Regions from separate parts of the Streptomyces sp. NPDC026500 genome, predicted to be linked through region 1. Evidence: riboswitches for the same ligand, from Rfam matches in the RefSeq annotation. Region 1 holds a riboswitch; the other holds the start of a gene.
What was found. A riboswitch is a leader RNA that binds a small molecule or an ion and turns the genes downstream of it on or off. The one in region 1 is predicted to bind glycine.

Region 1 (11,566 bases):
GGGTCACGGTGGATGATGCCCAGGCAACGCGATCCATAACGTCCCGCGCTCGCTCTTCGACCGCTAGGCTGGACATCGGCCCCGGGCACATTCACCGGGCATGGAGCATTGAGCAAGTTTGCCGCCCGACATGATCTCGTGAAAAACGCCGACGAGAATCGGCCGACCGCTCCGGCGGAGCATTCCGAGGTCACCGCGGTTCGACCGCGCAGAATCGGGATGAATCCCTCGTTTCATCGACCGAATAGCGCCTTGCTCTTCGTATTCGGGACGACTAGACGAAACAAAGCCTGAACACGCGTCGTATAAACTCCGCTACCGAGGCAGAGAGTTGGCGCTCGCGGTCCTAGGTCCTGTCGTCATGGTGACGACGGCAGGCGACACCCTGTCGGCAGATCCAGACCCCTCGCCCCTCTGACCCGAGAGCTGACAGCGCCGTCCGCCCCCGCCCTCGCGCCACTGTGCCTGTCGAATGAGAGGCGACCCACCATGCCGCTGCACGTACCCCCGGCTCCCGCGCCCGCCCTGCGCACCGTTCTCACGGCACTCGGTTCCCCCACCGCTGTCCGCGAAGCCCGTACCCCGTCCCTGCGCCTGGCGCAGGGACCCGCCACCCCCGAACTCCCGCTGCCCGTCCACGTCCTGGATCGCATCACTCCCGCGGGCGCCTCCGCCACCCGGCTCGCCGGGTGGCGTTTCCTGATCCGTTGCGGCGACCGTGCGGTGGCCGCCGCCGACACCATGCTGACCCCGGACGGCTGGGCCTTCTCACGCTTCTTCGAGGGCCCCTACATCACCGCGACGGAACGCGCCCTGCGGCAGGCCGAGACCATGCAACAGCCCTACCAGGCGCGCCTGTTGTCCGTGCCCGAGCTCTACATGCTGACCCTCTGGCTGCACGGCGACTGCACGGCGGACGGCGCGACCGGCCATCCGGCCGCCACCGACCTCCTGGTCCCGCTCGCGCCCGCCCCGCCCGGCATCGCCGCACACCGTCCGTACCACGTCGCCGAACTGCTGCCGGTCCTCACCCACCGGGTCACCCCGGCACCGCTCCTCAGCTCGCCCGCCTGATCCTCCGCGCCCGTGCCCCGCAGCCGTGTCGCGGCCGCGGGGCACTGCGCTGTCACCACCCCGGAGAGCAGCTCGCTCGTTAGGGCCATGCAGCGCTCGTACGAGGGGAAACACACCTCGCACCCGACCTGACTAGCCCCATTCGGCCACCCCGAACCACCCGAAAGGACGGCGTAGTTGGGGTGAACCCTCCGCGCGGGTGATGCGTCATAAACCTGTGAGAAGTGGTGCCCTCAAATCCCTGCGGATTGGCGCCTGTGGGGCAACACTGGGTTCCAGACCACACACCAACGGGGGGCGGCCATGAGTACCTCAAGCCGCAAGACAGACACCACAGCCATCACTCACATCTCGACCCAGCGAAAGATCCCATCCATGTGCCAGCACCAGCCACCGTGTCCGTCAGCCGAATCAGCCGACCGGGAGTCCGCCCGCCTTGTGGCGCACCACCCGGAGCAGGGATGGAGCCTGCTGTGCAACGGCGTTCTGCTCTTCGAGGACACCGGTGAGCTCCTGCCGGACGGCCAGATCATCGCCCCGCACCGCCCGCTGGGCGGCGCGCCGGTGATGACGGCCGCCTGAGCCGCACGACCCGGGCGGCCGTGACAGGCCGCCCAGACACACGAGGGGCCGGCCCGGAGACGTACTCTCCGAACCGGCCCCGACGCATGTCCGAGGGTGATCACTCCCCGTAGGCGTCCACGTGCCGAGCGCTGATCAGTCCTCGTAGGCGTCAAGCGGCGGGCAGGAGCAGACGAGGTTCCGGTCGCCGTACGCCTGGTCGATGCGGCGCACCGGCGGCCAGTACTTGTCGGCGGCCGAGACACCGGCCGGGAAGACGGCCTCCTCGCGGCTGTAGGGGTGCTCCCAGTCGCCGCCGAGCGCGGCGGCCGTGTGCGGCGCCCCGCGCAGCGGGTTGTCGTCCACCGCCCACTCGCCGGAGCCGACCTTCTCGATCTCCGCGCGGATCGCGATCATCGCCTCGCAGAACCGGTCGAGCTCCCCGAGGTCCTCGGACTCGGTCGGCTCGATCATCAGCGTGCCGGCCACCGGGAACGACATCGTCGGCGCGTGGAAGCCGTAGTCGATGAGTCGCTTGGCGATGTCGTCGACGCTCACGCCGGTCGCCTTGGTGAGCGGGCGCAGGTCGATGATGCACTCGTGCGCGACCAGGCCGGCGGGACCGGTGTACAGCACCGGGTAGTGCGGCTCCAGGCGCTTGGCGATGTAGTTGGCGGAGAGCACGGCCACCTGCGTGGCGCGCTTGAGGCCCTCGCCGCCCATCAGCCGGACGTACGACCAGGAGATGGGCAGGATGCCCGCGGAACCCCAGGGAGCGGCCGAGATCGGGCCGACACCGGTCTCGGGACCGGCCTCGGGCTGGAGCGGGTGGTTCGGCAGGTACGGCGCCAGGTGCGCGCGCACACCGACCGGGCCCACGCCCGGACCGCCACCGCCGTGCGGGATGCAGAAGGTCTTGTGCAGGTTGAGGTGCGAGACGTCGCCGCCGAAGTGACCCGGCTTGGCGAGGCCCACCAGGGCGTTGAGGTTGGCACCGTCGACGTAGACCTGGCCGCCGGCCTCGTGCACCTGGGCGCAGATGTCGGCGACGTGCTCCTCGAACACACCGTGCGTCGAGGGGTACGTGATCATCAGCACCGACAGTTCGTCGCGGTACTGCTCGATCTTGGCGCGCAGGTCCGCGACGTCGATCTCGCCGTCGTCCGCGGTCTTCACCACGACGACCTTCATGCCGGCCATCACGGCGCTGGCGGCGTTGGTGCCGTGCGCGGAGGACGGGATGAGGCAGACGGTGCGCTGGTCGTCGCCGTTGGCGCGGTGGTAGCCGCGGACGGCCAGCAGACCGGCCAGCTCGCCCTGAGAACCGGCGTTGGGCTGGAGCGACACCTTGTCGTAGCCGGTGACCTCGGCGAGCTGGTCCTCCAGCTCGTGGATGAGCGTCAGATAGCCCCGCGCCTGCTCGGCGGGCGCGAAGGGGTGCATCTGCCCGAACTCGGGCCAGGTGACCGGCTCCATCTCGGTGGTCGCGTTGAGCTTCATGGTGCAGGAGCCCAGCGGGATCATGCCGCGGTCGAGCGCGTAGTCGCGGTCGGAGAGCTTGCGCAGGTAGCGCAGCATCGCGGTCTCGGAGCGGTGCTGGTGGAAGACGGGGTGCGTGAGGTACTCGTCGGTGCGCAGCAGCGCGGCCGGCAGGGTGTCCTGCGTGCTCGCGTCCAGCGCCTCGATGTCGCCTTCAACGCCGAAGGCGGTCCACACGGCGGCCAGCTGGTCGCGCGTGGTCGTCTCGTCGCACGAGATCGACACCTGGTCGGCGTCGACGAGGTGGAGGTTGACGCCGTGGTCGCGGGCGGCGGCCACGATCTCGGCGGAGCGGCCCGGGACCCGCACGGTGAGCGTGTCGAAGTACGCGCCGTGCACGACCTCGATACCGCCGGCGGTGAGCCCCGCGGCCAGGACGGTGGCGTAGCGGTGGGTACGCCGTGCGATGGTCCGCAGGCCGTCGGGACCGTGGTAGACGGCGTACATGCCGGCCATCACGGCGAGCAGCACCTGAGCCGTACAGATGTTGCTGGTCGCCTTCTCGCGGCGGATGTGCTGCTCACGCGTCTGCAGGGCGAGGCGGTACGCCTTGTGCCCGTCGGCGTCCACGGACACACCGACCAGGCGGCCGGGGAGGCTGCGCGCGAACTTCTCGCGCACCGCCATGTAACCGGCGTGCGGACCGCCGAAGCCCATCGGCACACCGAAGCGCTGCGTCGTACCGATCGCGATGTCCGCGTCGAGCTCGCCGGGCGAGGTCAGCAGGGTCAGGGCGAGCAGATCGGCGGCGACGGTGACGACGGCGCCCAGCTCGTGCGCCTGCTCGACGATCGGCTTGATGTCGCGTACGGCACCGGAGGCGCCCGGGTACTGGATCAGCACGCCGTTGATCTCGCGCCCGGCGAGATCGGCCGGGATGCCGTCGGCGAGGTCGGCGACGACGATCTCGACGCCGGTCGGCTCGGCGCGGGTCTCTATGACGGCGATGGTCTGCGGCAGCGCGTCCGCGTCGACCAGGAAGAGGCCCTTCTTGTTCTTGCCCATGCGGCGGGACAGCGCCATCGCCTCGGCGGCGGCGGTGCCCTCGTCGAGGAGGGAGGCGCCGGAGGTCGGCAGTCCGGTCAGCTCGGCGACGACGGTCTGGAAGTTCAGCAGCGCCTCGAGACGGCCCTGCGAGATCTCCGGCTGGTACGGCGTGTACGCGGTGTACCAGGCCGGGTTCTCCATGACGTTGCGCAGGATCACCGGCGGCGTGAACGTGCCGTAGTAACCGAGGCCGATCATCGAGCCGAGCACCTCGTTGCGGTCCGCGAGGGAGCGGAGCTCGGCGAGTACCTCGGCCTCGGTGCGCGCGGCCGGCAGCTTCAGGGCCTCGGCGTTCTTGATCACGTCGGGCACCGCGGCGGCCGTCAGCTCGTCGAGCGAGCCGTATCCGACCTGCGCGAGCATCTTGGCCCGCGCTTCGGAGTCGGGCCCGATGTGGCGCTGCTCGAAGGGAATGCCCTGTTCGAGCTCGGAAAGCGGAATACGAGGGGCGGTCATGGCGGAGGCCTCCTGGTCTGACGCGACCTTCGAGGGGCACCCCGGCACGGGTACCCCGACGGCCTCCCCCTCTGTCATCTCAACCTGAGAGTTTCACCGGATCGTCCTCGGACGGTCCGGCTTTCACCGTCGGTGAGAGCGGAAGCCATCGACACCCGCCCTGCTTTCCAGAGTGACCTCGTCCGTGCGGTACGTGAGCCTGAGAGATTCCGGGGAGGATTTGCTCCTTCGGCGCCTCCGGTGAAATCTGGAGGACTCTCCCGCACGGGATCAGCAGCCGTCTGCCAGCCTACCAGCGAGGACAAGACATCAGCCTTCGAGTGGCCGCCTTCACAAATGTGCTCTTTTGTAGTACTTACGGATGAGTTTGCGACCACTGGAGGGACCGTGCAGACCGACATCGATCCGCGCAACCTGATCGGCCGCAAGGCGTTCGACAGCAAGGGCACCAAGATCGGCACGATCGACGAGGTCTATCTCGACGACGCCACCGGTGTCCCGGAGTGGGCGGCCATACGCACCGGGCTGTTCAGCAGGGATGCCTTCGTGCCCCTGGAGCCCAGCGAGATCGTCGAGGGGACCCTGCGTATCCCCTTCGACCGAGCGCTGATCAAGGACGCCCCCGACTTCGGCGTCGGGCGTCACCTCTCCCCCGAACAGGAACTCCAGCTCTACCACCACTACGGTCTCGACGTGGCGTCCCCTCCGCCGCCGCCGGACCGGGACTTCGGCCGGCTAGCGGGCACGGAGGACGCCTGAGCCCTGCGGCCCGGGCCCGCGTCCGGACCCGGGCCCGCGTCTGGGCCCGGGTCAGGGCCCGCGTCTGGGCCCGCGTCTGGGCCCGCGTCTGGGCCCGGGTCAGGGCCCGCGTCTGGGTCTGGGTCAGGGCCCGCGTCTGGGTCTGGGCCCGCGTCCGCGTCTAGATCTGGGTCTGGGCCCGCGTCCGCGTCTGGGCCCGCGTCCCGGCCCGGACCCTGCGTCCCGGCTTCTGACACCACCGGCTCGGAACCGGCCGGGAGCCCTTCGGCATCCTCCGGTCTTCGCTCCACCAGGGGCAGCGGGTCCGCCGGCTCCAGCTGCGGATCGTCCGTCCGGAAGGTCCGCACCCGGCCGGGATCGGACCAGGGCGTCTCGAACCGCACCGTGACCCGCCCCAGCCCGCTCCCCTGTACCCATCCGTGCCCGAACTCGGCATGGCGCACATCGTGCCCGGAGGGCCACCGCCGCTCCGCGGGCGGTACCTCCCCGGCGGCCTCTTCGGCCGGCTCGTCCGCGGAACGCTCCTCGGCCGCCAGGTCCCCCACGGCAGCGGCCTGCGCCTGCGCGAACAGGTCCTCCTGCGTGTAGTCGGCGAGCCCGGAGACACCTACCCCCAGCAGGCGCACGCCGCCGGTAGTGTCCACGCCCTCCAGCAGCCGGGCTGCGGCCTCCCGGACGACACCGGGGTCGTCCGTGGGCCCCCTCAGCGTCTCGGACCGGGTCAGCGTCGAGAAGTCGTACCTGCGCACCTTCAGCACGATGGTCCGCCCCGACAGCCCGGCCCGGCGCAGCCGCCGCACACACCGGTCCGCGAGCCGCTGCACCTCCAGCTCCACCCGGACGCGGTCGTGGATGTCCACGTCGTACGTGTCCTCGACCGACACCGACTTGGTCTCCCGCTCGGCCACCACGGGCCGCTCGTCGTGGGCCAGCGCCATCGCGAACAGCGCGTGCCCGTGAGCCTTCCCCACCAGCCGTACCAGCTCGTCCTCGCCCGCCTCGGCGAGCTCCTCGACGGTGGTGATGCCGGCCCGCCGCAGATGGTCGCCGGTGGCCGGCCCCACACCCGGCAGTGTCCGTACCGGCATCGGCCCCAGCAGCGCGCGCTCGGTGCCCGGCTCGATCACCACGAGACCGTCGGGTTTGGCCTGCTCCGAGGCGATCTTCGCCAGCATCTTGGAGGCGGCGAGCCCCACCGACCCCGTGAGCCCCGTGACCGCCCGGATGTCCGCGCGCAGCTTGGCACCGGCCAGCCGCGCCGAGGCGTCGTCCCAGGCCGTCCCGCCCGCCTCCAGGTCCACGAACGCCTCGTCCAGGCTCAGCGGCTCCACCAGCGGCGACAGGGCCCTCAGAAGCCCCATCACCTGCTCGCTGACCTCACGGTAGAGCCCGAAGCGCGGCACGAGATAGGCGGCGTTCGGTGCGCGCCTGCGGGCCTGGGCCATGGGCATCGCCGAGTTCACCCCGAAGACGCGCGCCTCGTACGAGGCGGTGGCGACCACTCCACGGGGTCCGAGCCCGCCCACGACGACGGCCTTCCCGCGCAGGCTCGGCTTGGACGCCTGCTCCGCCGAGGCGAAGAAGGCATCCATGTCGAGATGCAGGATCGTGGGCGCGGTTCTCACATCTCCGATGCTGCCCTACGCCACTGACAATGCCCCGGCACGCCGGGGCATCACGTCATCGAAAGCCGCGCGTCACACCGCGCGGTTGCGCCTGCGCGCCAGCTCGTCGGCGGGATTGTGCCCGAGGAGCGTCTCACCGGTGTCCACGCGCTCTCCGTGCAACTGCGACAGGGCGCTCTCGACATCCCGCCACACCACGCCCACGGCGATGCCGAAGACACCCTGGCCGCCCTGCAGCAGCGCGTGCACCTCGTCGGGCGAGGTGCACTCGTAGACCGTCGCGCCGTCGCTCATCAGCGTCATGCGCTCCAGGTCCTGGAAGCCGCGCTCCCTCAGGTGCTGGACCGTGGTGCGGATGTTCTGCAGCGCCACCCCGGTGTCGAGGAACCGCTTGACGATCTTCAGGACCACCACGTCCCGGAAGCTGTACAGGCGCTGCGTCCCCGACCCGTAGGCGGGACGCACACTGGGCTCGACCAGTCCGGTCCGCGCCCAGTAGTCCAGCTGCCGGTAGGTGATGCCCGCGGCGGCGCACGCCGTGGGCCCTCGGTAACCGACCTCCTCGGGAACAGCCCCTCCCTCACCGGGCACTGCTGTCGGCCGCCGCGCAACGTGATCGGCCGCGCCGCCATGATGGGGGTACCCCCTGCTCGAGCCGAGCCGAGAGCTTGGGGGAGGGTACGGGCCACTCTCCCCCGGACCGCGTCCGGGAGCACCCCCAGCCGTACCGTCGCCGCTGCTTCTCACGCCGACCTCCGTCCTTGACCTGCCTTCTCGACGGTAGGCAGTCACCAGGGGCGCGTCAACGATCGCCACACTCGGCACGCCGAGTGATAATCACCCTAAGGGTGGTTTCCCGTGCCCTACCGCGGGGAAAGGCTAGTCGAATCCTCTCGGCGCGGGCCGCGGCACACCACACTCGCCGCGGGCAAATGCCGCCCGCAGCGGCCCTCCGTTCGCCCGCGTCACTGGCTGTTGGTGCCGAAGTCCTCGGGCGAGATCTGGTCGAGGAACTCGCGGAACTTCTCCACCTCGTCCTCCTGCTCGTCCGGGATCGCGATACCCGCGTCGTCGAGCACCCCGTCACTGCCGTAGATCGGCGTTCCGGTGCGCAGGGCCAGCGCTATGGCGTCGGACGGCCGGGCGCTCACCTCGACCCCGCTGGCGAAGACGAGCTCGGCGTAGAAGACGCCCTCGCGCAGGTCCGTGATGCGTACTTCGGTGAGCTCCTGGCCGACGGCCTCCAGCACGTCCTTGAACAGGTCGTGGGTCAGCGGTCGTGCGGGGGCCATGCCCTGCTGAGCGAAGGCGATCGCCGTCGCCTCCCCCGGTCCGATCCAGATGGGGAGGTAGCGGTCGCCTCCCACTTCACGCAGAAGCACGATCGGTTGGTTGGAGGGCATCTCGACCCGGACACCTACGACATCGAGCTCGTTCACACAGCAACCCTAGGCCGTGCCCGGGACGTTTGGGTAGTCGGGCACAGAACGGGTGGACGATCCGCAGCCCGCGCCGGTACCCCGGATCAGCGCAGCCGCACTCCCAGCGCGGTCTGCACGAGCGCCGCGTGCAGCTTCACCGTGAGGCCCGCGAGTTCCTTCGTACGGGCCTCCGCGTGCGCCCGGGTCTGCGGATTGCGGTGGCGCCGCAGGGGGGCGACCACCTGGTCCACCAGCCCCGCGTCACGCTCCGCCGCGGCCTTCATCGCCCGCAGATGGCGCGGCTCGATGCCGAAGCGTCCCAGCTCGACGACGAGCGCGGCGACGGTCACCGCCTCGGCGTCGTACACACCGTCGGGCAGAGGCCCGATCAGCCCGTACGACTCCCACTCCTGGAGCTGCTGCTCGCCGATCTCCGCGGCGGCCAGCAGCTCGGCGCGGCCCACCCGGGCCGTGGGCCCCTCGGGCTCGCCGTAGAGCCCGCCGAGGGGTTCTCCCTCACCCGCGTCGCGCTGGCGGCCCACGGAGGGCAGCCGCACCTGCTCACCGCGCGCCAGGGCGTCCAGGTGCTCGCGGATCACCTTCAGCGGGAGGTAGTGGTCGCGCTGCATCCTCAGGACGTGGCCGAGGCGGTCGACATCGTTCACGCTGAACTTGCGGTACCCCGAGGGGGTCCGCCGCGGCTCGACGAGCCCCTCCGACTCCAGGAACCTGATCTTGGAGATGGTGACTTCGGGGAACTCGTCACGCAGCACGCTCAGCACCGCGCCGATGCTCATCAGCCCACTGTCCGCGGCGGCGGTACCGCTGCCGGCACCGCCGCTCGGTGTTTGAAGCATGGACATTCCCTCGGTGTCCCCCCGGACGGAGTTGGGGGAGGGTCAGATGCCCTGCTGGCTCGCGTAGAACACCAGCCGGTACTTGCCGATCTGCACCTCGTCACCGTTCGACAGCGGGACCTGGTCGATCCGCTCCCGGTTGACGTACGTGCCGTTCAGGCTGCCGACATCCGCGACCGTGAACGAACCGTCCGCGACACGACGGAACTCCACGTGCCGACGCGACACCGTCACGTCGTCGAGGAAGATGTCGCTCTGCGGATGACGCCCGGCCGTGGTCAGCTCACCGTCCAGCAGGAAGCGGCTGCCCGAGTTGGGGCCACGGCGCACCACCAGGAGCGCCGATCCGACCGGCAGCGCGTCGACCGCCGCCTGAGCCTCCGGGGAGAGCATCGGCGAGGGCGTCTGACCCGTCACCTCGGCGTCGTAGGCCTCGATACCGGAGATGGAGATCGTGGACGTCTGCTCCGACGGACGCTCCGGTCCGCCCCGCAGCGGCGCACCGCAGTTGGAACAGAACCGGCTGTTCTCCGCGTTGCGGTTCCCGCACCTCGTACACACCTGGGCCGACATGGACGGATCCTCCTGCCGCGGCTGCCCACCTGGGGCATGGGACGCATACGGATCGGAGGCGAACCCTCCACCCGTGCTTGAGGCTGACGGTTCCCCGAAACCTATGCGGCCCGGCTGGGCAGGGTCAACAGACGACGCGCCCTGACCACCGGGACCGGTGACCTGGTCCCGGAACAGCGGGCGGTCGCCGCTCCGGGCCTCCGCGTCTCCCTGGCGCGGTGCACGGTGACGGGCAGTCGCGTTGTCGCCACTGTCCTCTCGCGTGCTCTTGCCGAACAACTTCGCAAACAACTTCACGGGCGATTCCCCTTGACCGAAACAGACCCGCCCGTGGGGCAGGACGAACCCTGATTGAACACACCGGTCGACCCGGACATCCTCACAACGTCCGTATCCACCAGACAGTTTCCACCACGCACCACCCATTCGGTGCGCCGACCCCCCGCAACCTCCTGCCCTCGCCCGGCGACCCCCATGCGACCGCCGTTCACCGGGAGGACGACTGAGCGTAGTCAGGCCGCTCCGCCGGTCGCAAGGCATCGACGACGATCTTCGTCGAGCGATCCACCGTGACGGTGGCCTGCTCCTTCTCCAGTGTCTGCACCACGCCTCCCGGAATGTTCAGCGCCGGCTCCAGATCCTGCGGCTTGCCGATGACCTTGAAACGATAAGGCTGGGTGATCTTGTTCCCGTCGACCTTCACTCCGCTTCCGGAGTCGGCCAGATATGTCCCGGCGACCACACGTACGCCGTTCACCTGGATCGCCTCCGCGCCGGCGGCGCGCAGCTCCTGGATGGCGTCGAGCAACATGTCCGCCTTGACCGTCCCCTTCACATCGTCGATCGTCAGGGTGATGCCGGGGCCCTGAGCGGCCACGGTGCCCGCCAGAATGCCGAGTTGCTTCTCCTTCTCGATCGTCTGCTTGCGGGCCTCCTCGGCCTGGTTCGAGCTGTTCTCCAGCTCGGTGCGCTGATCCTCGAGACCCTGCTTCTCGTCCTCAAGACGCTGAGTCCGGCTGTCGAGTTCATCGAGAATGCGCACGAGATCTTCCTGACGCGCTCCCCGCAGCGCGCTGTCGCCGTCACTGTTGGACGCCACCTGCACGGCCAGGCCGAAGCCGAGGCCGAACAACAGCACGGCGACGATGAGTTGGGCACGCGACACCCGCGGCGGCCACAACCCCTTGACCAGCCTCTGACGGCCGGACGGCGGCGTCTCGACGTTCTCGTCGGCCGTCTCCGGTTCGGGCTCCTGCGCGGCCGCGCGGACCTCTTCGGGCAGCTCTTCGCGCAGCGGGTTCTGGGGCGCTTCGTCTTCGTTCTCGTTGCTCATCGGCCTCACGCCCGGAACACGTGCCGGCGGATCGCCGCGGCATTGGAGAAGATCCGGATGCCGAGGACGACCACGACACCCGTGGACAGCTGGGCACCCACACCCAACTTGTCACCCAGGAAAACGATCAGCGCGGCGACGACCACGTTCGACAGGAACGAGACCACGAAGACCTTGTCGTCGAAGATGCCGTCGAGCATCGCGCGCAGACCGCCGAACACGGCGTCGAGCGCCGCCACGACGGCGATCGGAAGGTAAGGCTCGACAACCGCCGGAACCTCGGGCCGGACCAACAATCCAGCCACGACTCCCACGACGAGG
Region 2 (11,566 bases), on a different contig from region 1:
GTACTTCAGGCCGGTACGCAGCTTGTACGTCCAGGTCTTGCCGCCGTCGCTCGGGACACCAGCGCTGGCCGCGAGGTCCGGGACAAGGGTGTTGCCCTTCTCGCCGGCGCCGGGCTGGAACGTCATCAGCGGGCGGGCGTACAGCCGGCTGAGGTTGTACATGTACGCGTAGTACGTGTTGCCCGGGTCGAAGGAGTCCGGGACATCGGAGTACTCGTACGTAACCGTGCCCCCCTTCTTCGTGGAGGCGTTGACGACGTCCTTGGTCGCTGCGTTGGCCCCAGCTGATTTGGTGGTGTCGTCGTTCTTGTTGTCATCGGCCTTGCTGCAGCCTGCAACGAGCAGACTCGCGGAGCCGATGGCCGCTATAGCGGCCAGCGCTGACCTTCGCATGATGGGCGGGTTCCCCTCCATTGTCGGAAACTTGATGGTCTCTCGGCGTGCGTCAGGCATCAGCGACTGCGCGGGTCGAGAGCGTCGCGGAGACCGTCGCCGAGCAGGTTGAACGCGAGGACGGTCACGAAGATGGCGAGGCCGGGCACGATCATGAACTGCGGGTCGACCTGGTAGTAGGTGACCGCTTCCCTGAGCATGCCGCCCCACGAAGCCTGCGGGGGCTGGATGCCGACCCCGAGGAAGCTCAGGGACGCCTCGAAGAGGATGTTGGTCGGGATGAGCAGCGTCGAGTAGACGATGATCGGGCCGACCAGGTTGGGCAGCAGCTCCCGGAAGACGATGTACGGGCCCCTGGCGCCCATACCGCGGGAGGCGTCCACGAATTCCCGCTCACGCAGGGCGAGCGTCTGGCCTCGGACGATCCGGCCCAGGTAGGGCCAGTTGAAGAAGCCGATCACGAAGATCAGGACGCTCAGGTGGAGCGGGAGCCCTTCGAGGCCGAAGGCGCCGCCCTGCAGGGTGGCGGAGATGGCGATCGCGAAGAGCAGGAGGGGGAAGGCGAGGAAGGTGTCCATCAAGCGGCTGATGATCGAGTCGACCCGCCCGCCGTAGAAGCCCGCGACGACGCCCAGGATCGCGCCGATCACGTTCGACAGGATGGTGGCGCCGAAGGCGACGACCAGCGACACCCAGGAGCCCTCCAGGACACGGGTGGCGAGGTCGCGCCCGAACTTCGGGTCGACACCGAGCGGGTGGTCCGCGCTCATGCCACCCGAACCGCCCTTGGGGAGCGAGGTGTTGGGGTCGATCAGGTCCTGGTGGAAGGCGTTCGGGTCCAGGCCCAGCATCGACTGGATGGGCCGGGCGAGGATCGCCATCAGGATGAGCAGTACGACGATGACACCGCCGGCGACCGCCACCTTGTCGCGCTTGAAGCGCGTCCAGGCGATCTGTCCCAGGGAACGGCCCTCGATCTGCCCCTTGCCGACCCCGGCAAGCACAGCCTCTGGCTGCGCTTCCGTTGCCGCCGCGGTGGTCTCGATCGGTGCGGTCACAGTGACCCGACCCCTCTCGCCGGTGGTGACCGGCCTACGCCTGCCGCTGTCTGCGGCTTGGTTCACTTGCTCGCCGGGAGGTCGACCGCAGATGGTGCGGCCCGATGACCCGGCTGATGATTCGACTTGCACTCGCTCACGGGATCGAAGACCCGTGTCTGATGGGGGAGTCTTCAGTGCCGCCACGATCAGGTGCCAGGCCTCATGGAGAAAGTATGCGCAACCGTGATGCTTGTTGAGGGATTCCGTTATCCGAACAGTGGGTAACGGGAGTCGGACGACTGCCAATTGACACGAAATGGCCCATAGAGGTCTTTACAGTCAGAGGTTGTACCAAAACGGGACAACCGGCACATACATCCGCTTCCCCGCAGGTCAGCAGCATGCGACGCACGACACAAGAAGGCCGTGTGCAGGGTCATGATGCCAGCCGAACTCGCACTGGCATCCGACAGGTCCGGGATTCGGGACGCCCTCAGTAGCCGCCGCGGGCCGGCGGATAGCCGTAGCCGCCCGCCATCGGAGCCTGCGCGGGAGCCGCGTGGGCCTCGCGGTCGTAGAACGGCCGGGCATTCGCGCGCAGCCACATGGCCACCGGGTCGAACTCGTCCGACATCGCGACGGTGGAGACGGGCAGCCCGTCCGGGACCGCGCCGATGGACTGCTGCATCATCGCCCGCACCGAGTCCACCGCGGGCGGTGAAGTGTCGTACACGTCGAGGCCGATGGCGAGATACGGCGCCCCGAGGGCGGGCTGGACCCAGGCGCGGCGCAGCGAGCGCACGGCCGGGGTCAGATGCGCGTTCTGGGTCAACAGGGCGTAGAACTGCGGGACTTCGATGCCGGGTTCGGAGAGCCGGAGCGGGCCCGCGGGCTGCCGCTCCAGGCCCGTGGCGATCCGGCGCAGATCCAGCCAGGGGATGCCGAGGCCGCCACCGGGGGCGTGCGGATTGAGCCAGAGGCCGAACTGGTCGGGGTACAGGGTGCGGGCCACGTCCAGCCCGTCCACGACCTCGTACGAGCGGTTCCAGCCGCTGGCCGAGAGTTCCTGGGCCGAGGTGACGCAGGGCGCGTACCCGAAGCCTTCCACCTGCATGTTCCCGTACTGGGCGTCCGGAGAGCCGGCCTGGCCGTGCCAGAGCAGCATCCACACCTGGCCGGACGACGGGGTCGCGAGCGCGCGAAGGAGCGCCTCGTAGGCGTCGTAACGCCCGGGTGTCACCTGGCGCAGCATGTGCTCGACCTGCCCGGCCGCGGCCGTGCCCGACGCGCTCACCCTCAACCGCCCCTTCGCGAACAATTCACGACGAACTCATCCCTATACGCCCGAGGCACCGGATACGAACGTGCGTCAACACCTCGACCAGGCCATGAAACCAGCTTATGCGGCGATCGCGCTCCGCCGGGGGAAGCAGTCGAGAGCCGGAGCCCGCCGCGCGAGGGAGCCAAGGGCCCCGCGGGACCGGGCGCACGGTTTCCCGGGCGCCCTCGGGACGGGCCGCGTTCAGTGACCGTGCTGGTAGAAGGGGCGCACCTGGGCCCGCATCCAGTCGCCGACCGGGTCCTGCGTCACATCGAGGAGAACCAGGTTCACCGGAATGTTCATCGGGACGCGGCCGAGGGCACGGCCCAGGGCGTCGAGGGGCAGGGTGCGGGCCTCGCCCTCCCACAGCGAGAGCTCGACGCCGATGAACATGACCGGATCGTCGCCCTCGATGCTGGCCAGGCAGCGGCGGGCGCTCAGGACGACGCCGGTCCCGGCGAACTCGGCCGAGGCCGCGGCGAGGAAGTCGATCGGGTCCTCCTGCCAGTCGGGCTCGAAGAGCCGCACCCGGCCCCCGCTGGCCGACCCGTCCAGCGGGGTCCGCCCGGCCCGGCACAGCTCGGCGACGGCCATCGGCGGCAGCGGTACGCCGACCACGCCGTCCGGGTTGACCGCGATGCCGACCTGCGGCGGAAGTCCGCGGGCGAACTCCACCGCGGGCGCGATCGTGTAGGGCATGTGGCCGCCGGTGACCTGGCGGAACTGCTCCTCGGAGCTGAAGACGGGGACGTACACCTGGCCCCCGAGGTCCATCGTGGGCAGATCGAGCGGACCGCTCTGCGGGCCGCCGCCGTTGGGCAGCGGCACCCACACGAAGCTGCGGCCGAGCACCTCGACGATGCGAGCGCCGGCCGAGGGCCCCGCCGGCACGCCGAGGGAGGAGGACAACACCTCCTCCAACTCGTTGCCGGGCCAACCGCCGTGCGGATGGGGGTGCGCCTGTGCCGGAAAGTCCATCTGTCTACCGCCCGCTTCGAACCGCTGTTCCAGCTGGAAAGGTTAGTGGGCCACCGCGACCGCTCAGTGGCCGAAGTCGATCCTGCGCAGCACATCCGCCGCGTCCCGGTCGATGAGCACCGCCGAACCGCACCCCTCGGGCAGGTCTCCCTTCTCGGCGGCGCGCAGCAGCCGGGCGACCGCGCCGCGATGGCGGGCGAAGGCGTAGCGCGAGACGCCCCGGCCGCGCTCGCGCTGGCCGTCCAGCGCGGTGCCCGGCGTGACGTCGAGCAGCAGCAGGTGCAGCGCGCCGCCCCGGCGCCGCGCCTCGCGGGCGAGCCAGCGGCGCACCCAGGCCTGCGTACCGCAGTCGTGCACGACTAGTCCGCCGCCCTCGCGCAGCGCGCGGCGCAGGCCGGCGTAGTGCGCGAGGCGGACCAGGGGGCGGTAGACCACGTACGGCAGCAGGCGGGCCGTCCGGCCGTCCCAGCGGTCGCGGGTGTCCTGCGAGTCGACGCGCGTGCCCCGCACGGCCCGCCGCATCAGCGTCGACTTGCCGCTGCCGGGCAGTCCGGTGACCACGACGACGTCGCGCGCCCCGAAGCGCAGACCGTGCGGGCTGTGCCCCACCCGGTCGCGAAGATCCCGGACGACGGCCGCCGGAAGCGGGCCGCGCGCCTTCCGGGCCGCTGCGCCGGGCTGCTCGGGCAGTGCGAGACCCGAGGTCGTCGCGTACGCCGTGGTCCTGTTCACCGTGACCGTCCTCCCCTTGGACGTGGAGTCCCATCCCCGTCGACTGTAAAGAGAAGGTAATGCCCGGCGCTTCCCCTTTTCATGCGCGGACTGCCACAGGCCGGTCACAGATGCGGACCGCCCCGACGGGACGGCTCCAGGTGCGGGCTGCCGGGATCGGACAGCGCGTGCAATGATGGCCGCGCCAACTGCATACCGGCCGCTTGAATCCGCGCGGGAGAGTCCTGGGTACGTGTACCCGGGCGCCGAAGGAGCAAGTCCCTCCCTTGAATCTCTCAGGCCCCGTTACCGCGCGGGCGAGGCACATCTGAAAAGCGGGCCGCTCTCCGGTGGCTCCACCCAAGGTGCAAATCAGGACCACCATTTCGTGGGGTCGTGATGAACCTCTCAGGTTCCGATGACAGATGGGGAGGAACGACCTCGCCGTCATGCCTTGGGAGCCAGACCGATGAGCAGCACCGCACCCCGTCACACCGCGCTCGATGCCCTGCATCGCTCGCTCGGCGCGACGATGACCGACTTCGCAGGCTGGGACATGCCCCTGCGCTACGGCTCGGAGCGCGACGAGCACCTCGCCGTCCGCACGAAGGCCGGCCTCTTCGACCTCTCCCACATGGGCGAGATCACCGTCACCGGCCCCGAGGCCGCGGCTCTCCTGAACCACGCGCTGGTCGGCAACATCGCCACCGTCGGCGTGGGCCGCGCCCGCTACACCATGATCTGCCAGGAGGACGGCGGCATCCTGGACGACCTGATCGTCTACCGGCTCGCCGAGCACGACTACATGGTCGTCGCGAACGCCTCCAACGCCCAGGTGGTGCTGGACGCGCTGACCGAGCGCGCCGCCGGTTTCGACGCCGTGGTGCGCGACGACCGTGACGCGTACGCGCTGATCGCCGTTCAGGGGCCCGAGTCCTCCGGCATCCTCAAGTCGGTCACGGACGCGGACCTGGACGGCCTGAAGTACTACGCCGGCCTGCCGGGCACGGTGGCCGGCGTCCCGGCCCTGATCGCCCGCACCGGCTACACCGGCGAGGACGGCTTCGAGCTGTTCGTCGCCCCCGCCGACGCCGAGAAGGTGTGGCAGGCGCTGACCGACGCGGGCACCCCGGCCGGGCTGGTCCCCTGCGGTCTGTCCTGCCGCGACACGCTGCGCCTGGAGGCCGGCATGCCGCTGTACGGGCACGAGCTGACCACCTCGCTGACCCCCTTCGACGCCGGTCTCGGCCGGGTCGTGAAGTTCGAGAAGGAGGGCGACTTCGTGGGGCGCGCGGCGCTGTCGGAGGCCGCCTCCCGTGCCGAGCAGAACCCGCCGCGGGTCCTCGTCGGCCTGATCGCCGAGGGGCGTCGCGTGCCGCGTGCCGGGTACTCGGTCGTCGCCGGCGGCCAGGTGATCGGCGAGATCACCTCCGGCGCCCCCTCCCCCACGCTGGGCAAGCCGATCGCCATGGCGTACGTCGACGCCGCGCACGCCGCGCCGGGCACCGCCGGTGTCGGTGTGGACATCCGGGGCAGCCACGAACCGTACGAGGTCGTGGCGCTGCCGTTCTACAGGCGCCAGAAATGACACTGGTCCGCACGGGCCGGAACGACACCGGTCCGCAGGGCCGGACATGACACGTATGCCCGTCGGGCGCCGGCCCTGACGGGCGCCCCGTCGGGCGTCGGACGTGACCCTGGGCACATCCGCCCGTGTCACCCACGCTTCCCTCCATCAGCACTCCACCGCGTACAGGAGAATTCAGGCCATGAGCAACCCCCAGCAGCTGCGCTACAGCAAGGAGCACGAGTGGCTGTCCGTCGCCGAGGACGGCGTCGCGACGGTCGGCATCACCGAGTTCGCGGCCAACGCGCTCGGCGATGTCGTCTACGCCCAGCTCCCGGAGGTCGGTGACACGGTGACCGCGGGCGAGTCCTGCGGTGAGCTGGAGTCGACCAAGTCGGTCAGCGACCTGTACTCCCCGGTCGACGGCGAGGTCGTCGAGGCCAACCAGGACGTGGTGGACGACCCGTCGCTGGTGAACTCCGCGCCCTTCGAGGGCGGCTGGCTGTTCAAGGTGCGCGTCGCGGACGAGCCCGAGGACCTGATGTCCGCCGACGAGTACACCGCCTTCACCGCCGGCTGAGGAGTCACCGCATGTCGCTTCTGAACACCCCCCTTCACGAGCTGGACCCGGACGTCGCGGCCGCCGTCGACGCCGAGCTGCACCGTCAGCAGTCCACCCTGGAGATGATCGCCTCGGAGAACTTCGCTCCGGTCGCGGTCATGGAGGCCCAGGGCTCGGTCCTGACCAACAAGTACGCCGAGGGCTACCCGGGCCGCCGCTACTACGGCGGCTGCGAGCACGTCGACGTGGTCGAGCAGATCGCCATCGACCGCGTCAAGGCGCTGTTCGGCGCCGAGCACGCCAACGTGCAGCCGCACTCGGGCGCCCAGGCCAACGCGGCGGCGATGTTCGCGCTGCTCAAGCCGGGCGACACGATCATGGGTCTGAACCTCGCGCACGGCGGGCACCTCACCCACGGCATGAAGATCAACTTCTCGGGCAAGCTCTACAACGTGGTCGCGTACCACGTGAGCGACGAGACCGGTCAGGTCGACATGGCCGAGGTCGAGCGCCTCGCCAAGGAGTCCCGCCCGAAGCTGATCGTGGCCGGCTGGTCGGCCTACCCGCGGCAGCTGGACTTCGCCGAGTTCCGCCGCATCGCCGACGAGGTCGGCGCGTACCTCATGGTCGACATGGCGCACTTCGCCGGCCTGGTGGCCGCCGGGCTGCACCCGAACCCGGTGCCGCACGCCCACGTCGTCACGACGACCACCCACAAGACCCTCGGCGGCCCCCGCGGTGGCGTGATCCTCTCGACGGCCGAGCTGGCCAAGAAGATCAACTCCGCGGTCTTCCCCGGTCAGCAGGGCGGTCCGCTGGAGCACGTGATCGCCGCCAAGGCCGTCTCCTTCAAGGTCGCCGCCACCGACGACTTCAAGGAGCGCCAGCAGCGCACGCTGGACGGCGCGCGCATCCTGGCCGAGCGCCTGGTCCAGGACGACGTGAAGGCCGTGGGCGTGGACGTCCTGTCCGGGGGCACGGACGTGCACCTGGTCCTGGTCGACCTGCGCAACTCCGAGCTGGACGGGCAGCAGGCCGAGGACCGCCTCCACGAGGTCGGCATCACGGTCAACCGCAACGCCATCCCGAACGACCCCCGCCCGCCGATGGTCACCTCCGGCCTGCGCATCGGCACGCCCGCCCTCGCCACCCGCGGTTTCACGGCCGAGGACTTCACCGAGGTCGCGGACATCATCGCCGAGGCGCTGAAGCCGTCCTACGACGTGGAGGGCCTGAAGGTCCGCGTGTCCGCTCTGGCCGACAAGCACCCGTTGTACCCCGGGCTGAAGTAGTTTCGTAGGCTTTCCGTCATACGTTGTATTCACCCGTACGGTTCCTTTCGTACGGGCATCCGGGGCACCGCGCACACTGGAAGAGCGCGGTGCCCCGTTCCATGCGGTCCCGCACCACCTCCGCCGGACAACGGCGTCCGGCGAAACCACCAAGGAGTTCCCGTGGCCATCTCGGTCTTCGACCTGTTCTCGATCGGCATCGGCCCGTCCAGCTCCCACACGGTGGGCCCGATGCGCGCGGCGCGGATGTTCGCGCGGCGGCTGCGCAACGAAGAGCTGCTCGCCCCCGTAACGGCGATACGCGCCGAGCTGTACGGCTCGCTGGGCGCGACCGGCCACGGTCACGGCACCCCCAAGGCGGTGCTGCTCGGCCTGGAGGGCGCCTCGCCCCGGACGGTGGACGTGGAGGGCGCCGACGAGCGGGTCGAGCAGATCAAGGCCTCGGGCCGGCTCAACCTGCTCGGCGAGCACGAGATCGACTTCTCCTTCGACGACGACCTGGTCCTGCACCGCCGCAAGGCCCTGCCGTACCACGCGAACGGCATGACGATCTTCGCGTACGACGCCTCGGGCGAGCTCGTCATGGAGAAGACGTACTACTCGGTCGGCGGCGGCTTCGTGGTCGACGAGGACGCGGTCGGCGAGGACCGCATCAAGCTCGACGACACGATCCTGAAGTACCCGTTCCGCACGGGCGACGAGCTGCTGCGGCTCACGAAGGAGACCGGCCTGTCGATCTCCGCCCTGATGCTGGAGAACGAGCGGGCCTGGCGCACCGAGGAGGAGATCCGCGAGGGGCTCCTCGGCATCTGGCGCGTGATGCAGGCGTGCGTCTCGCGCGGCATGGCCCGCGAGGGCATCCTGCCGGGCGGCCTCAGGGTCCGCCGCCGCGCCGCCCACTCGGCCCGCCAGCTGCGCGCCGAGGGCGATCCGCTGGCCCACGCCATGGAGTGGATCACCCTCTACGCGATGGCGGTCAACGAGGAGAACGCGGCGGGCGGCCGCGTGGTCACCGCCCCCACCAACGGCGCGGCGGGCATCATCCCGGCGGTGCTGCACTACTACATCAACTTCGTGCCGGGCGCCGACGAGGAAGGTGTCGTACGGTTCCTGCTCGCCGCCGGAGCCATCGGCATGCTCTTCAAGGAGAACGCCTCCATCTCGGGCGCCGAGGTCGGCTGCCAGGGCGAGGTCGGCTCGGCCTGCTCGATGGCGGCCGGCGCGCTCGCCGAGGTGCTCGGCGGCAGCCCCGAGCAGGTCGAGAACGCCGCCGAGATCGGCATGGAGCACAACCTCGGCCTGACCTGCGACCCGGTCGGCGGCCTGGTCCAGATCCCCTGCATCGAGCGCAACGGCATGGCCGCGGTGAAGGCCGTGACGGCGGCCCGGATGGCCATGCGCGGCGACGGCTCCCACATGGTCTCCCTCGACAAGGTCATCAAGACCATGAAGGAGACCGGCGCCGACATGAGCGTCAAGTACAAGGAGACCGCGCGTGGCGGGCTCGCGGTGAACATCATCGAGTGCTAGGGAAACGGGCCCTGAACAGCGCGTTCGTTTCTTTCGGCGCTGTCGGGGCCTTCCCTGCTCACGCAGCGGAGAGTCCCTGAAAAGTCGCACCGGGCGCGCCCTGTACACGGTGACGATGCTCGGGGCGATCGGCTTCCTGACTGTCGCCGTGGCCTTTGCCTACAACATGGTGCTGACGCCGTTCGGTTGCACCACGTCGAACCGAGGCGGGCGGCATCAGCGCCAGGAGACGGGGCTGCGGTAGCCGGCCGCGCGCTCGAGGCGGCGCCAGCGGGCCTGCGGGCGGCGGTTGCCATGGGCGAACCGCGGAGTGGCGGCGCGCTGCGCGGCGGTGCGGGCCGCCAGAACCGCGATCAGCGCGGCGAGTTCCTCGGGAGTGGGATCGCCTTGGATGATGCGGAGGTCCCCCTGGTCCATCTGCTGCCCCTTCGGTGCGCTCACTGGGGTGGGTTGCCGTGCTTGCGGGCGGGCAGGTCCGCGTGCTTGGTGCGGAGCATCTGCAGGGAGCGGATGAGCACCTCGCGGGTGGCGGCGGGGTCGATCACGTCATCGACCAGGCCGCGCTCGGCGGCGTAGTAGGGGTGCATCAGCTCGTCCTTGTACTGCTGCACCATCTCCACGCGCTTGGCCTCCGGATCGTCCGCGGCGGCGATCTCGCGGCGGAAGATGACGTCGGCGGCGCCCTCGGCGCCCATCACCGCGATCTCGTTGGTCGGCCAGGCGAACGCGAGGTCCGCGCCGACCGAGCGCGAGTCCATGACGATGTACGCGCCGCCGTACGCCTTGCGCAGCACCAGCGAGATCCGCGGCACGGTGGCGTTGCAGTACGCGTACAGCAGCTTGGCGCCATGGCGGATGATGCCGCCGTGCTCCTGGTCCACGCCCGGCAGGAAGCCGGGCACGTCCAGCAGGGTGACCAGCGGGATGTTGAAGGCGTCGCACAGCTGCACGAACCGCGCGGCCTTCTCCGAGGCGTGGATGTTCAGCACACCGGCCAGCGACTGCGGCTGGTTGGCGACGATGCCGACGACCTGCCCGTCCATGCGGGTGAGCGCGCAGATGACGTTGGTGGCCCAGCGCTCGTGGATCTCCATGAACTGGCCCTCGTCGGCCAGCTCCTCGATCACCTTGCGCATGTCGTAGGGGCGGTTGCCGTCGGCCGGGACCAGGTCCAGCAGCGCCTCGCAGCGGCGGTCGGCCGGGTCCTCGGTCATCTCCACCGGCGGGGTCTCGCGGTTGTTCTGCGGCAGCATCGACAACAGGAACCGGACCTCCTCCAGGCAGGTCCGCTCGTCGTCGCAGGCGAAGTGCGCCACACCGGAGACCTCGGCGTGCACGTCCGCGCCGCCCAGACCGTTCTGGGAGATCTGCTCGCCGGTGACGGCCTTGACCACGTCCGGGCCGGTGATGAACATCTGCGAGGTCTCGCGGACCATGAACACGAAGTCGGTCAGCGCCGGCGAATAGGCGGCGCCGCCCGCGCACGGGCCGAGCATCACGGAAATCTGCGGGATCACACCCGAGGCGCGGGTGTTGCGCTGGAAGATGCCGCCGTAACCGGCCAGCGCGGTGACGCCCTCCTGGATACGGGCGCCCGCGCCGTCGTTCAACGACACCAGCGGAGCACCGGCCGCGATGGCCATGTCCATGATCTTGTGGATCTTCTGGGCGTGGGCCTCGCCCAGCGCGCCGCCGAAGATCCGGAAGTCATGCGCGTACACGAACACCGTGCGGCCGTGGACGGTACCCCAGCCGGTGATCACGCCGTCGGTGTAGGGTTTCTTCGCCTCCAGGCCGAAACCGGTGGCACGGTGCCGGCGCAGCGGCTCGACCTCGTTGAACGAACCCTCGTCCAGCAGCAGCCCGATCCGCTCACGCGCGGTCAGTTTCCCCTTCGCGTGCTGCGCCTCCGTCGCCGCCGCACTCGGCCCCGCCAACACCTGCTCACGCATCGCGAGCAGCACGGCCACGGCGGACATCCTGTTCTCCCCTCACTGTGATCTGAATCCGGCCCGGGCGGCGGACACCACCAGGTCCCGGTGCCACTTGAGGATCGTCGCGGGGGCTTCCTTCGCTGAACTCTCGTCGAGTTCGGCGAAGGAAGCGGCGGTGACATGCGGGAACGCGCGGCCTGGGGCTCGGCCCCAGAATAAACACCGTGATTAATCGTGA

Region 2: linked by a shared signal. The riboswitch ahead of gcvT (glycine cleavage system aminomethyltransferase GcvT) and the one ahead of gcvP (aminomethyl-transferring glycine dehydrogenase) in region 1 are both predicted to bind glycine.

The regions. Positions count from the first base shown of each region.
Region 1 is NZ_JBVHQB010000009.1:4,509-16,074, reverse strand. Features, by position in the region: gene ACZ4N5_RS17800 (hypothetical protein) at 490-1,074, shown strand; gene ACZ4N5_RS17795 (DUF5999 family protein) at 1,450-1,656, shown strand; gene gcvP (aminomethyl-transferring glycine dehydrogenase) at 1,792-4,677, opposite strand; glycine riboswitch at 4,855-4,950, opposite strand; gene ACZ4N5_RS17785 (PRC-barrel domain-containing protein) at 5,065-5,436, shown strand; gene ACZ4N5_RS17780 (DNA polymerase IV) at 5,358-7,061, opposite strand; gene ACZ4N5_RS17775 (MerR family transcriptional regulator) at 7,134-7,808, opposite strand; gene ACZ4N5_RS17770 (bifunctional nuclease family protein) at 8,027-8,500, opposite strand; gene ftsR (transcriptional regulator FtsR) at 8,587-9,339, opposite strand; gene ACZ4N5_RS17760 (FHA domain-containing protein) at 9,382-10,338, opposite strand; gene ACZ4N5_RS17755 (DUF881 domain-containing protein) at 10,400-11,245, opposite strand; gene ACZ4N5_RS17750 (small basic family protein) at 11,251-11,566, opposite strand, start outside.
Region 2 is NZ_JBVHQB010000023.1:45,256-56,821, forward strand. Features, by position in the region: gene ACZ4N5_RS33330 (ABC transporter substrate-binding protein) at 1-393, opposite strand, end outside; gene ACZ4N5_RS33335 (ABC transporter permease) at 453-1,451, opposite strand; gene ACZ4N5_RS33340 (enhanced serine sensitivity protein SseB C-terminal domain-containing protein) at 1,927-2,727, opposite strand; gene ACZ4N5_RS33345 (enhanced serine sensitivity protein SseB) at 2,956-3,732, opposite strand; gene ACZ4N5_RS33350 (AAA family ATPase) at 3,796-4,464, opposite strand; glycine riboswitch at 4,669-4,765, shown strand; glycine riboswitch at 4,766-4,878, shown strand; gene gcvT (glycine cleavage system aminomethyltransferase GcvT) at 4,913-6,031, shown strand; gene gcvH (glycine cleavage system protein GcvH) at 6,213-6,590, shown strand; gene glyA (serine hydroxymethyltransferase) at 6,602-7,864, shown strand; gene ACZ4N5_RS33370 (L-serine ammonia-lyase) at 8,027-9,394, shown strand; gene ACZ4N5_RS33375 (acyl-CoA carboxylase epsilon subunit) at 9,611-9,811, opposite strand; gene ACZ4N5_RS33380 (acyl-CoA carboxylase subunit beta) at 9,832-11,373, opposite strand.